One region of the Gordonia sp. SGD-V-85 genome, then DNA from elsewhere that is predicted to be linked to it. Evidence: riboswitches for the same ligand, from Rfam matches in the RefSeq annotation. Region 1 holds a riboswitch; the other holds the start of a gene.
The links. Region 1 has a riboswitch for cyclic di-AMP ahead of AS181_RS18855 (C40 family peptidase). Riboswitches for the same ligand answer to the same signal wherever they lie in the genome.

Region 1 (5,939 bases):
GTCGGGTGCCGGTACACCCGATACGGGGCGGCCGCGTCGAACTTCTCGTGCGAGTCACCACGCCAGCGCGGCGCGTAGACGACCACGTCCTCCGGCGGCAGCAGGTCCACCAGATTCTGCAGGTAGGACTGGATCCCGCCCGGACGGGGCGGAAAGTCGTTGGTGAGCAACAACGTTCGAGACATCAACGGGCCTGCACTTCGAGCCACCGCTGCCATCCCGCGACCAGTTCCGCACGCGTCAGCCCGACACTCGAGGCGATCGCCGCGTCCTGCGCCGCGGGCAGGGCGGACGCCGCGACCCCCATGTACATCTTCTTCAGCCGCGCCTCGTCGAATCGATCGGCGACGTAGGCGGCCAGCGACCACGCACTCTGATAAGCCACCTGTGAAGTCTGACCGTCCATCGCGAAGTCGGTGTCGGCGGGTGGCCCGGTCGGAACTCGACCGGCACGCACGGACGCGATCAGGTCGGGTGCGGCATCCGCGATCCTCGTGTGAGTCCCTCTGCGCCCGACGTATTCGGCCACGCCCTCGGTGATCCAGAGCGGCGCGTCGAGCGCGGTGTGAACGCGGGCCGCGACATGGGTCAACTCGTGCCGGAGAACCACCGCGAGCGTCGGTGCGGCGAGTTCCCGGGCCGCCGGGGTCAGGATGATGCGCTGTCCGGTCGCGGTGCGCTGGACCAGGTCGAGGCTGCTGAACACGGTCGCGGCCGCCGCGGTCCCGGTCGCCGCTCGACCCTCGGGTACGAGGGCGGCGAACTCGTCGTCGGTCGCCGTGGCGACCACGACGGCGCGGCGATCCCAGTCGTCGCCCCAGAAGTCACTGACGGCATCCACCGCCCCGGGCAGCTCCCGCTGCAGCGTCGCCACCGTCGAAGACGTTCGGGGATACGAGGCGACCACCGACGTGCCGCCTGCGGTCGCGGTGTCGGCCACCTGGAGTCCGGGCAGCTCCCAGATCTGAGTGGGTGCGGGGTCTCCTCCCAGGGCCGTGGCGTCTCCGACGAGGCGCCAGGCCTCGCCGTAGCGGGCGACCACGAACTGGGTGCCGACGACCACCTCGTCCTCGTCGACTCCCGGGACCCCCTCACCGCCGAGCGCATAGCGCAACTCCACCGGAGCGACCCACGAGTCCGAACTCCCCCCGGCATCGAGGAGCTCCTGCAACTCACCGGGTACGAGCACCTCCGCCTCTTCGGTGGGCGCAAGCTGATAACCGAACCGTGCGAACCGCAGGGTGCCGCTGCGACCGTTCCGCGGCGTGAACCGGCTGGGCGCGAAACCCGCGGCGGCCGTGACGAATCTGTCCTTGAACGCCGGAGTGGCAGCGGTGTCGACGAGGGTGCCGATCGCCCGCACATCCCCGGAACGCACCGCTTCGGTGAGCGCGTCGAGCAACCGCGTCACGCCCGCCGCACGATCACGCGCGTAGACGTTGACCGCGGGGCTCGACGACACGGGCGCTGCGGACGAGCCGGGCCCGTCGGGCACGTCGACCGTGCCGCACGCGGTGGCAACTGCGATGACCAGAACGACCACGGCCGAGACGAGGCCGGCGCGCCCGCGCGGTGAGGTCACCGGTGGGACTAGAACCGGCGGGCAGAGTTGTACGGTCCGGCCTCGTCGAGCGGCTCGACCTTGACCGGAACGCCGAAGGTCGAGGCGTGGATGACATAGCCGTCACCGACGTACATACCGACGTGATGGGCATCGGGATAGTAGATGACCAGGTCACCGGGCTTGAGATCGTTCTTCTCGACCGGCTGACCGCCGGCCATCTGCGCCTGGCTCGATCGCGGGATGGTCTTGCCGGCCTGCCGGAACGCCCACACCATGAGTCCCGAGCAGTCGAACGAATTCGGTCCGGTGGCGCCCCACACGTAGGGGTCACCGATCCGGGTGAGGGCGGCGTGGGTGGCGATCAGTCCGGCGGCGGTGCCCTTGGGCACCAGTCGCGGATCGAAGTCGAAGGTCGGACCGCGCAGAGCCGCCAACTGCTTGCCGGTCATCGACTTGTAGATCGACCGGATCTGGATCGCCTGGAGCTGCAGGTCGGCTTGCTTCGTCTGGAGGTCACCACGGACCCGTTCGGCGCGGGAGACCGCCTCGGAGGCGGCCACCGCCGTGCGCTCGGCATCCTTCTTCGCGACAGCGGTCCTGGCCCGTACCTTCTTGATCGCGGTCAGGTCCACCGACGCCTGACGCGAGATCATGTCGAGACCCGACATCTGGTCCAGGAGCGCCTGCGGGGAGTCGCTGACCATCACGGCGTACAGTCCGCTGACCCGCGCGCCCTGATAGCTGGCGCGGACGATCGCGTCGACTCGGTTCTGGTGCACGGCGAGCTGGGCGCGGCTGGTGTCCAGCGTCTGCTGCGCCTCGGCCGCGGCTTTCTTGGCCGCCGCCACGATGCCGCGCTGCTTGTCGTACTCGATCTTGGCGTTGTGCATCGCCTCGGTGGTCTTCTCCGCGTCGATGCCCAGTTGCTTGTAGCGGTCGAGCAGCTGATCGGCCGAGCGCGCGGGCACCGCACGGGCGTCCCCGACGCCGCCGGCGACGGTCGGTGCCAGAACGGCGAACGCCGACAGGACACAGAGCGCCACCATCAGCGGACCCGAACGCATCCTCGGCCGCATCGCGCGACCACGCCCCTCCCCGATCAGCACGGTCTACTCACTCCCTCGTGTGTGCTCGTCGATCCCTGAGCATCCCGGGCCCCTGCACCCGTACCCCGCGTCCCGTCGACCACCCTAGGCGGCCGACCGGCCCCCGGGACTGGTTCGGGCGGATCGCAATCCACGCGATCCGCCCGTCCAGAGACCTTCGTGCTCAGTCTGTTCGTGTTCAGTTGTCGTCAGTACCGACGGATGCCCGTCAGGGTCCACTCCTTGACGGCGTCGCGCTTGACCGGCGTGCCGTAGTTGGACGAGTGGACGAACTGACCGTTGCCGACGTAGATGCCGGCGTGGCCGCCACCGTTGAAGATCATGACGTCGCCGGGCTTGGCCTCGGAGTACGACACCGCGCGTCCGCCGCCGAGCTGGCCGTAGCTGTCGCGCGGGATGTTCTTGCCGGCCTGCTTGTAGGACCAGTAGATGAGGCCCGAGCAGTCGAATGCGTTGGGGCCGGCGGAGCCGTAGGAGTACGGCGCACCGATCTTGCTCTCGGCGGCCTTTACCGCCTTCTGACCGGCGGTCAGCTGCGGCTGGCCCAGGGGCGCGCCGCCACCCTGCGGGCGGAACTGCTGCGGGATCTGCTCCGGCGCGATACCCGGCACGGTGAACTGCCCCAGGTTGGGGATCTCGACCGTGGCGGCGGGCGACTTCTTCACCGGCGTGGCCTCAGGCGCGGGCTTGGCCTCCGGGGCCTTCGCGCCGGGCAGGGCCGGGATCTCGAAAGTGCCCAGCGGGGTGTGGACCGGGGCGGCGAGAGCAGGGCCGGCGGCTGCGGCGAGCGAACCGAGTGTGATCGATCCAGCGATCACCGCCTTCTTGGCGACCGTGCTGCCACGATTGGGCTGTTCCAAACGATGTTTGGCCACGAAGCGAGTTCTCCTTCAGATCTTCCTCTACCGCCGACCGAGTTAGCTGTCGGGTTCGGGCCGGAAGAGTGGCCCTACACGTTTTCGCGCATGAGGTATCCACTGGACACTCATGCATGGCAACGCGATTCACCCCGATTCGGATCGGTTTCGACCGAGTCGCATCAGTGGTGATGCGCTCCGACGAGCCCGTCCGAAGGTTGTGGTTCCCCGGTTCGCCCGCGAGGGCGATTGAGCGGTGACTACTGCGGACCACTTCTGTTGAAGCGGGACGCTCCGCAAAGGTCTCAGAAAGGTTACGAAATCGGATGCGCTCTGTCCACTAAGCGACAGACAGCCAAACCTCGGCCGCTTCTCAGCCTGCCCTGAGGACGGTCACAGAAGCGCGTCGATCCGGCGCCTGAACTGCGGTTTTGGCTGATCTTGCAGATCGTGCAGCGCCGCTGGTCACCATTGCAGCAGCCTGCAGAACGTCGATGGCGAGGTCCAGTTCGGCATCCGCGTCCGAGGTGGCCGCCGTTACCGAAACTCCACCTTCGTGCGGCATATCGTCCCAGCTCGGGCCACCAAACAGCACTGTCATCATGCACCCGTCGCAAGCGACGGGACGAGCCGGGCAGCGCGCACAATCGACGTACATAATGTGATCTCCATCTCATCTGGCGAGGGTGGGCCGCGTCGGCCCCGTTACGGGTCGTTGTGACCGTGAGAAGACCGCATTTCTCACGTCCAGGTGGAGACTAGGGGCGCCCACCGACAAGTCCGTCGAACAGCGATCGACACAGCAGTCACACGGGTCACACGACACGATGTCGGAGCGTCGCGGTCGCGATGTCGGTGGATCGAACTAGTGTTCGCCGGGTGACGCAGACCAGCGTGGACGGCTCGCCCGCGGGGCAGCTCACCTTCGCCGACCTGGAGGCCGCCGACCAGGGGGCCACGGGTGAGACGTCGAACGAGTTCAGCGACCGGTCGCTCTTCGAGACGACCCTCGTCGTCGTCGACCTCGAGACCACCGGGTCCGACCCGGTCCGCGACCGGATCACCGAGATCGGCGCGGTCAAGATCCGCGGCGGCGAGGTGGTCGGCGAGTTCGCCACGCTGGTCGACCCCGGCCGGCCGATCCCCCCGCAGATCGTGACCCTCACCGGCATCACCACCGCGATGCTGACCGACGCCCCCCGGATCGAGTCGGTGCTGCCGTCGTTCTTCGAGTTCGCCCGCGGCTCGATCCTGGTGGCCCACAACGCTCGTTTCGACATGGGTTTCCTTCGGCAGAACGCGATCCGGCTCCACCTGCCGTGGACGTTCAGCCTCAGCCTGTGCACGGTGACCATGGCCCGGCGCATCCTCAGCCGTGACGAGGCGCCGACGGTCAAGCTCAGCGCGCTCGCCGACCTGTTCGACGTCTCCGTGCGGCCCACCCACCGGGCGCTCGACGATGCGCGCGCCACGGTGGAGGTCTTCCACCGGCTCCTCGAGCGCGTCGGCAATCAGGGCATCGCGACCGTCGGCGACCTGACGTCGTATCTCCCGAAGACCAACCCGCGCCTGCGCGCCAAACGCGCACTCGCCGACCATGTCCCGGCCCGGCCCGGGGTGTACCTGTTCCGCGGCCCGTCGAACGAGGTCCTCTACGTGGGCACCGCGGTGGACCTCCGCCGCCGGGTCCGGTCGTACTTCAGTGGCAACGACCCGCGCCGCCGCATCGCGGAGATGGTGCTCCTCGCCCAGCGGGTCGACGTCGTGGAGTGTTCCCACGCCCTGGAGGCCGCCGTCCGCGAACTCCGGCTCCTCGGCGCGCACGCACCGGCGTACAACCGACGATCGACCCAGCCGCACAAGGGTTGGTGGGTGACCCTGACCGAGGAACGCTTCCCCCGGCTCAAGGTCAGCCGAACACCCACCGACGAGTCGATCGGCCCGGTGGGCAACCGCAACAACGCGGCGACCGTCGCCGACGTGATCTCGGCGGCCGCCGGTCTGCGCACGTGCACGACACTGCTCGGCGCGACGGGCTACCACTGGTGTCCCGAGGCCGATGGGAGGCGGCGGCCGGGGTCCTGCCGGGCGGCCACGGCGCAGCCGCAGACGGTGCCGGACTACTCTCCCCGGGTCACCGCGGCTCGCCGGCTCATGCGGGGTGAGGCCGACGAACTCCTCGACGGCCTCACCGCGCGTCTCGCCGACCTCGCCAAGGCGCACATGTTCGAGACCGCGGCGCGGCATCGGGACCGTCTCGCGCTCACGATCGACGCCCTCGCCCGCTGCCAGCGACTGGCCGCGCTGTGCGCGATCGCCGAGATCGTGGTCGCCCGGCCCGACGGTGAACGCGGCTGGCAGTTCGCGGTCATCCGGTACGGACGGCTCGCCGCCGCCGGGCGCGCTCGACGC
Region 2 (5,939 bases), on a different contig from region 1:
TTCGTCGCGGTGGTGGGGACGTCGGTGTTCCTGCTGACCCGCAACGCGGCGCACGACGATCAGCCCTACCTGCACGTCGCGGTCGGCGACGAATTGCACACCGTGGACCCGCGCTGGTGGTGCGATTTGATGCTGACCGCGTGCGATCCCGAGATCACCGCGCCGAACGAGACCGCGACGGTGCCGGTGCCGGTGGGTTCGACGATCATGCTGACGGTCTCGAGCGAGATCGCGCAGGGTCCGTGGAACCTCGCGGCGGTCTATCGGACTCCGCGCGGGATCGTCGAGGACGAGCAGCAGCAGGGTGCGGACGACACCTTCACCCTGACGCTCCGGTCGGAACCGGACCGGGTGCTGGTCGGGTTCACCGTGATCTCGGCGTCGGCGCGGCTAACCCCCGCCGACGACGTCCTGCCGCGCGGCGAGCTCGCGGTTCAGACCGCGCCCGCCGCGTAGTCGGCCCTAGGAGTCGAGCTCCCGCGCGACGGCACGCACGACTTCGGAGATCCGCTGTGCGGTCTTACGGTCGGGGTAACGCCCCTTGCGCAGGTCCGGCTGGACCTTGCCCTCGAGCAGGGTGATGAGGTCGGCGACCATCCCGTGCAGTTCGTCGGGGGTGTGCCGCTTCACGTCCTTGCGGGCGGCTTCGCGCACGTTCTTGGAGACGCTGGGTGCCGGTTCGAGCACCTTCACGCTCAACGCCTGCGGGCCGCGACGACCGGCGGCCATGCCGAACTCGACGCGCTGGCCCGGCTTGAGCGCCTCGACTCCGTCGGGCAACGCTGCCGAACGGACGTAGACGTCCTCACCGCTCTCCTGGGAGAGGAAGCCGAAGCCTTTGTCCGCGTCGTACCACTTCACCTTGCCGGTCGGCACTGTGCTCACCCTCATCTGTTCTAGATCTGTCGAAAAACGACCCGTCACGACAAAAGACGCCGTCACCCATCTCGCGGCCCGGACGGTGGAAGACCGTGCGAGCCCAGACGGATGCAAGGCGCCTGCTTCGGACCATCCTAGCCAACGCCCCACCGCGCGGTCACACCATTACCCGGCGGGCACGGATCGCGCGGCGTCGCACCGGCGCGCGTTGCACTACCGTGGCGGGTATGCAGAAGACATCCTCCCCGCGGTTGCTACAGGCTGCCGGGGTCGTGTTCATGATCGGAATTCTGGCGATCGTGGCGTTGTTCCTGACACCGTTGGTGACCGGCGGCGACACCGCGCCGACCGCCGTCTATCTGCTGACCATGTGCGCACCGCTGGGCTTCGTCCTGGGCCTGGTGTACGCACTCCGTGCCGGACGCCGAGCCAGGTGAGGACCGTGACCACAACCATCGACACCACCCCCGATCTCTCCCCCGTCTCCGACGGGCGGGCGCTGCGTGACGCGTACAGCTGTTTCCCGTCGGGCGTCGTGGCGGTGTGTTGCGAACAGCGTGACGGGGATTCGACCACGCTGATCGGAATGGCCGCGAGCTCGTTCACCACCGTGTCGCTCGACCCGCCGCTCGTCTCGGTCTGCGTCCAGAACACCTCGACGACCTGGCCGCGGATCCGTACCGCACCGGCCATCGGGGTCAGCGTGTTCGCCGGCGACCAGATCGAACTCTGCAAGCAGCTCGCCGGGTCGTCGGAGCACCGGTTCGACGGCATCACGCCGCTGAGCACCGATCGCGGGGCGGTCTTCGTGCCCGACGCGGCCGCCCACCTGTCGTGCACGATCCACAACGAGATCCAGGCCGGCGACCACACCGTCGTGTTGCTGGAGATCGAGACCTTGCGCGCCGATCCCGACATCGAGCCCCTGGTCTTCCACGCCAGCACCTTCCGCGCCCTGGAGGCGCGCACGGACCCGACCCGGAAGTGAGTCGCCCAGCACCATGAGCACGGTCGGCCTCGGACTGCCGCTGCCCCGCTCCCCGCGGGAAGCAGCGACCTCCGACGCGCCCACCGACGGGCCGTTGCTCGACACCTTCGGTCGGGTCGCGAAGGATCTCCGGGTCTCGGTCACCGACCGCTGCAATCTGCGGTGCTCGTACTGCATGCCGGCCGAGGGTCTCGACTGGATGCCCACCGACCAGGTGCTGTCCACCGACGAACTGATCCGGGTGCTCACCGTCGCAGTGCGCCACCTGGGAATCGAGCGCATCCGATTCACCGGCGGCGAACCACTGCTGCGCCGCGACCTCGAGGACGTCATCGCCGCCGTCGCGGGCCTCCCGCAGTCGCCCGAGATCGCGATGACGACGAACGGACTCGGACTGACCCGGCGGGTCGGCGGTCTGGTCGACGCCGGCCTCGGCCGTATCAACATCTCGCTGGACACCATCGACCCGGCCCGCTTCGCCGAGATCACGCGCCGGGACCGTCTGTCCGATGTGCTCGACGGCCTGGCGGCGGCCCGCCGCGCCGGGCTCGACCCGGTCAAGGTCAACGCCGTGGTACCCGACCGCAGCGACCTGCCCGGAGTCCCCGACCTGCTCGCCTACTGTCTCGAGCACGGTTACGAGCTGCGCATCATCGAACAGATGCCACTCGACGCCGACCATGCGTGGCAGCGAGCACAGATGGTGACCGCACAGGAGATCCTCGCGACCCTGCGGAAGCGGTTCACCCTGCTGCCCGACCCTGCGCCACGTGGGAGCGCGCCCGCCGCCACGTGGCTCGTCGACGGCCACCGCGGCGCGCACGGCCCGGCACGCGTCGGGGTGATCGCGTCGGTCACCCGGCCGTTCTGCGGGGACTGCGACCGCACCCGGCTCACCGCGGACGGATCACTGCGCAACTGCCTGTTCGCGACGTCGGAAACCGACGTGCGGCACGCGTTGCGCACCCTCCCCGACGACGAGATCGACGCCGCCCTCGCGCGCCTGTGGCGCGCGAACATGTGGGCGAAAGCGGCGGGCCACGAAGTGAACGCGGCGGGCTTCACCCAACCGGATCGGCCGATGTCGGCGATCGGCGGCTAGGCTCGCGTCCGATGCAGCTCACAGTTCGTTTCTTCGCGGCCGCGCGCGCCGCGGCCGGTGCCGAGGAGAAGGTGATCGACGTCGACCCGTCGACCCCGCTCGGCGCCCTCGAGGGCATCCTCGCCGCCGGAAACCCCTCCCTCGCCACGGTTCTCGAACGCTGCTCGTATCTGCGCGACGAGATCGCGTTCTCCGATCGGACGCGTGCGCTCGGCACGTGCACGACACTCGACGTCCTCCCCCCGTTTGCCGGTGGCTGACGCCACACCCGGCCTGTGACCTTAGTCACATCACGGCGCGGTAACAGGATGGGCACGGGACGGCCACTAACCCGTTGAACTGGGATGACGGCCGAAGTGGGTCGGAAGACCCGGATCCGGGCCGAAAATCGCTTGCGTCCAAGCAGGTGATTCAGTCCAACGAACGACGTACTGTTCGAAGCGTCCTCCTCGGAGGTCACGACACAGCAACCAAGACATAACGTCCCACCGGCCGCGCCGAGCCTCGTTCCGCCGGTGGGAACGACAAGCAATCTAGGAACGAGGACGGGGGACCCAACCTCATCCCCTGAGACCGGGCACCACACCAGGTGTCCTCGGGGTTAAGTCCCGGAAGTCGCGGCGACCACCACGACGACCCGGGACCGAGCACCTCTCGCTCGAACCCGACAGCTGACTTCGTAGGCGCGTGGAGAGAGGAAACACAGACATGTCCGGACGTCATCGCAAGCAGACGACCAGCACGGCCGCCAAGACCATCACCAAGGTCGCCCTCACCGGCGCGGTCCTCGGCGGCGGAGCAGCCCTCCTGGGCACCGGTACCGCCAATGCGGCCACCGACGCCGAGTGGAACCAGGTCGCGCAGTGCGAATCCGGTGGCAACTGGGCCATCGCGACCGGCAACGGCTACCACGGCGGCCTGCAGTTCTCCCCGAGCACCTGGACCGGCCACGGCGGCGGCGAGTTCGCCCCAACCGCCGATCAGGCCTCGCGCGAGGAGCAGATCGTCGTCGCCGAGCGTGTGCTCGGTTCGCAGGGCAAGGGTGCCTGGCCCACCTGTGGCACCGGCCTGTCGGGCTCGACCCCGCGCAGCGCGCCGACCGACACCCCGCGTGAGATCGCCCCGGTGCTCCCCGGCGGCAACGGCAGCGTCGACCTGGCGAAGACCACCGAGGACGTCGCCAACCAGGTCACCGACGCCCTCACCGAGGCCGGCGTCAGCCCCGAGATCAAGAACCTCTGGCAGGCGGCCAAGGACAGCGGCGTCACGCTGAACCAGGACCAGATCAAGCTGTTCAACGACAACAAGCACCTGCTGCCCAACCCCTGATCGCCGCTCGACGCCTGATCTGGGACCCAGACGAAGGGCCCCGCACGATGGACCATCCGTGCGGGGCCCTTTTCCATTGGTTTCGACAAGCTCAACCAGCGGGGGTCAGCTCAACCAGCGGGGGGTCAGCTCAACCAGCGGGGGTCAGCTCAACCAGCGGGGGGCGGGGTCAGGCCGAGTTGACCCATTCGTCGGTGCCGTCGTCGAAGAACTGGTGTTTCCAGACTGGCAGGCGGGCCTTGACCTCGTCGACGAGGCGCGAGCAGGTCTCGAACGCCGCCCGACGATGGTCGGCCGCCACCGCGACCACGAACGCGATGTCGCCGATGACGAGGTCGCCGACCCGGTGGGACACCGCGACCGCGCGCACCCCGTGGACCGCGGAGACCTCCGCGACGACCTCGGCCAGGACCTTCGTCGCCGTGGGATGCCCCGAGTAATGCAGCGCGGTCACGGTGCGGCCGCCGTCGTGGTCGCGGACCGCGCCCACGAACCCGACCACCGCACCGGCTTTACCTTCGGCGGCGTCGATGACCATCGCCTCGTGGTCGGCCAGCGTGATCGGCTCGTCGACGACCGCGGTGTGCACCACGTGCGAGCCGGCCTCTCGGGTCATCGGTGGTCGCCTCCGCGGATCTGATCGAGCGCGTGGTGGACGACGCCGGCGAGGACGCCGAGCCCGTCGCGGACCCCGCCGGTCGAACCGGGCAGGTTCACGACGAGGGTCGTCCCGGCGATTCCGGCGAGTCCGCGTGAGAGGACCGCGGTGGGCACCGTCGGCAGCCCGGCCGACCGGATGGCGTCGGCCAGACCCGGGATCTCGACGTCGAGGAGCGGGCGGGTCTGCTCCGGAGTCCGGTCCGTGGGCGTCAAACCCGTTCCGCCCGTGGTGATGACGAGGTCGACCTCGGCGTAGATCGCGGCGCGGAGGGCCTCGCCGACCGGCGGGCCGTCGGCGACGACGTCGCACTCGTCGACGGTGAAGCCCTGCTCGACCAGCCAGGCCTCGATGATCGGTCCGGACCGGTCTTCGTAGACACCGCTGCTGGCGCGGTTCGACGCGACGACGACGCGCGCCACGCGAGGAGTTCTCTGGTCAGTCATGAGCCGGGTCAGACGGTTCGCGGTACCAGTCGCCGGATTTGCCGCCGGTCTTGGCGAGCAGGCGGATGCCGTCCATCTGCGCCCGTCGGTCGACGGCCTTGACCATGTCGTGGAGTGTCAGCCCGGCGACTGCGACCGCTGTCAACGCCTCCATCTCCACACCCGTCTGGCCGGAGGTCGCCACGGTCGCGGTGACCTCGATCGTGTCGGCGCCGATCGCGAAGTCGACCTCCACCGACGACAACGCCAGCTGATGGCACAGCGGGATCAGCTCGTCGGTGCGTTTGGCCGCCATGATCCCGGCGATGCGCGCCGTGGCCAGCACATCTCCTTTGGGCAGCCGCGACTCGCTGAGGAGACCGATCACCTCGGCGGTGGTGTGGAACGTGCCGGCGGCGACGGCGCGACGCTTCGTCGTCGGCTTGGCGCCGACGTCGACCATGCGGGCCGTTCCGGACTCGTCCAGATGACTCAACCGGGAGCCGCCGGCCGGCCCGGTGTCCCGGGCGTCCGACCCACCTTCGTCAGTCCCGGTGG

Region 2: another riboswitch for cyclic di-AMP. It lies ahead of AS181_RS11040 (transglycosylase family protein); the one in region 1 lies ahead of AS181_RS18855 (C40 family peptidase).

The regions. Positions count from the first base shown of each region.
Region 1 covers NZ_LNQO01000019.1:8,042-13,980, forward strand. The annotation lists gene AS181_RS18840 (glycosyltransferase family 4 protein) at 1-185, opposite strand, end outside; gene AS181_RS18845 (hypothetical protein) at 185-1,582, opposite strand; gene AS181_RS18850 (NlpC/P60 family protein) at 1,591-2,628, opposite strand; gene AS181_RS18855 (C40 family peptidase) at 2,859-3,545, opposite strand; cyclic di-AMP (ydaO/yuaA leader) riboswitch at 3,562-3,793, opposite strand; gene AS181_RS24670 (hypothetical protein) at 3,901-4,131, opposite strand; gene AS181_RS18860 (DEDD exonuclease domain-containing protein) at 4,377-5,939, shown strand, end outside.
Region 2 covers NZ_LNQO01000007.1:252,871-258,809, forward strand. The annotation lists gene AS181_RS11010 (DUF2771 family protein) at 1-456, shown strand, start outside; gene AS181_RS11015 (cold-shock protein) at 463-876, opposite strand; gene AS181_RS11020 (hypothetical protein) at 1,107-1,316, shown strand; gene AS181_RS11025 (flavin reductase family protein) at 1,322-1,867, shown strand; gene moaA (GTP 3',8-cyclase MoaA) at 1,881-2,969, shown strand; gene AS181_RS11035 (hypothetical protein) at 2,981-3,229, shown strand; cyclic di-AMP (ydaO/yuaA leader) riboswitch at 3,487-3,671, shown strand; gene AS181_RS11040 (transglycosylase family protein) at 3,678-4,298, shown strand; gene AS181_RS11045 (molybdenum cofactor biosynthesis protein MoaE) at 4,468-4,914, opposite strand; gene AS181_RS11050 (MogA/MoaB family molybdenum cofactor biosynthesis protein) at 4,911-5,402, opposite strand; gene moaC (cyclic pyranopterin monophosphate synthase MoaC) at 5,395-5,939, opposite strand, start outside.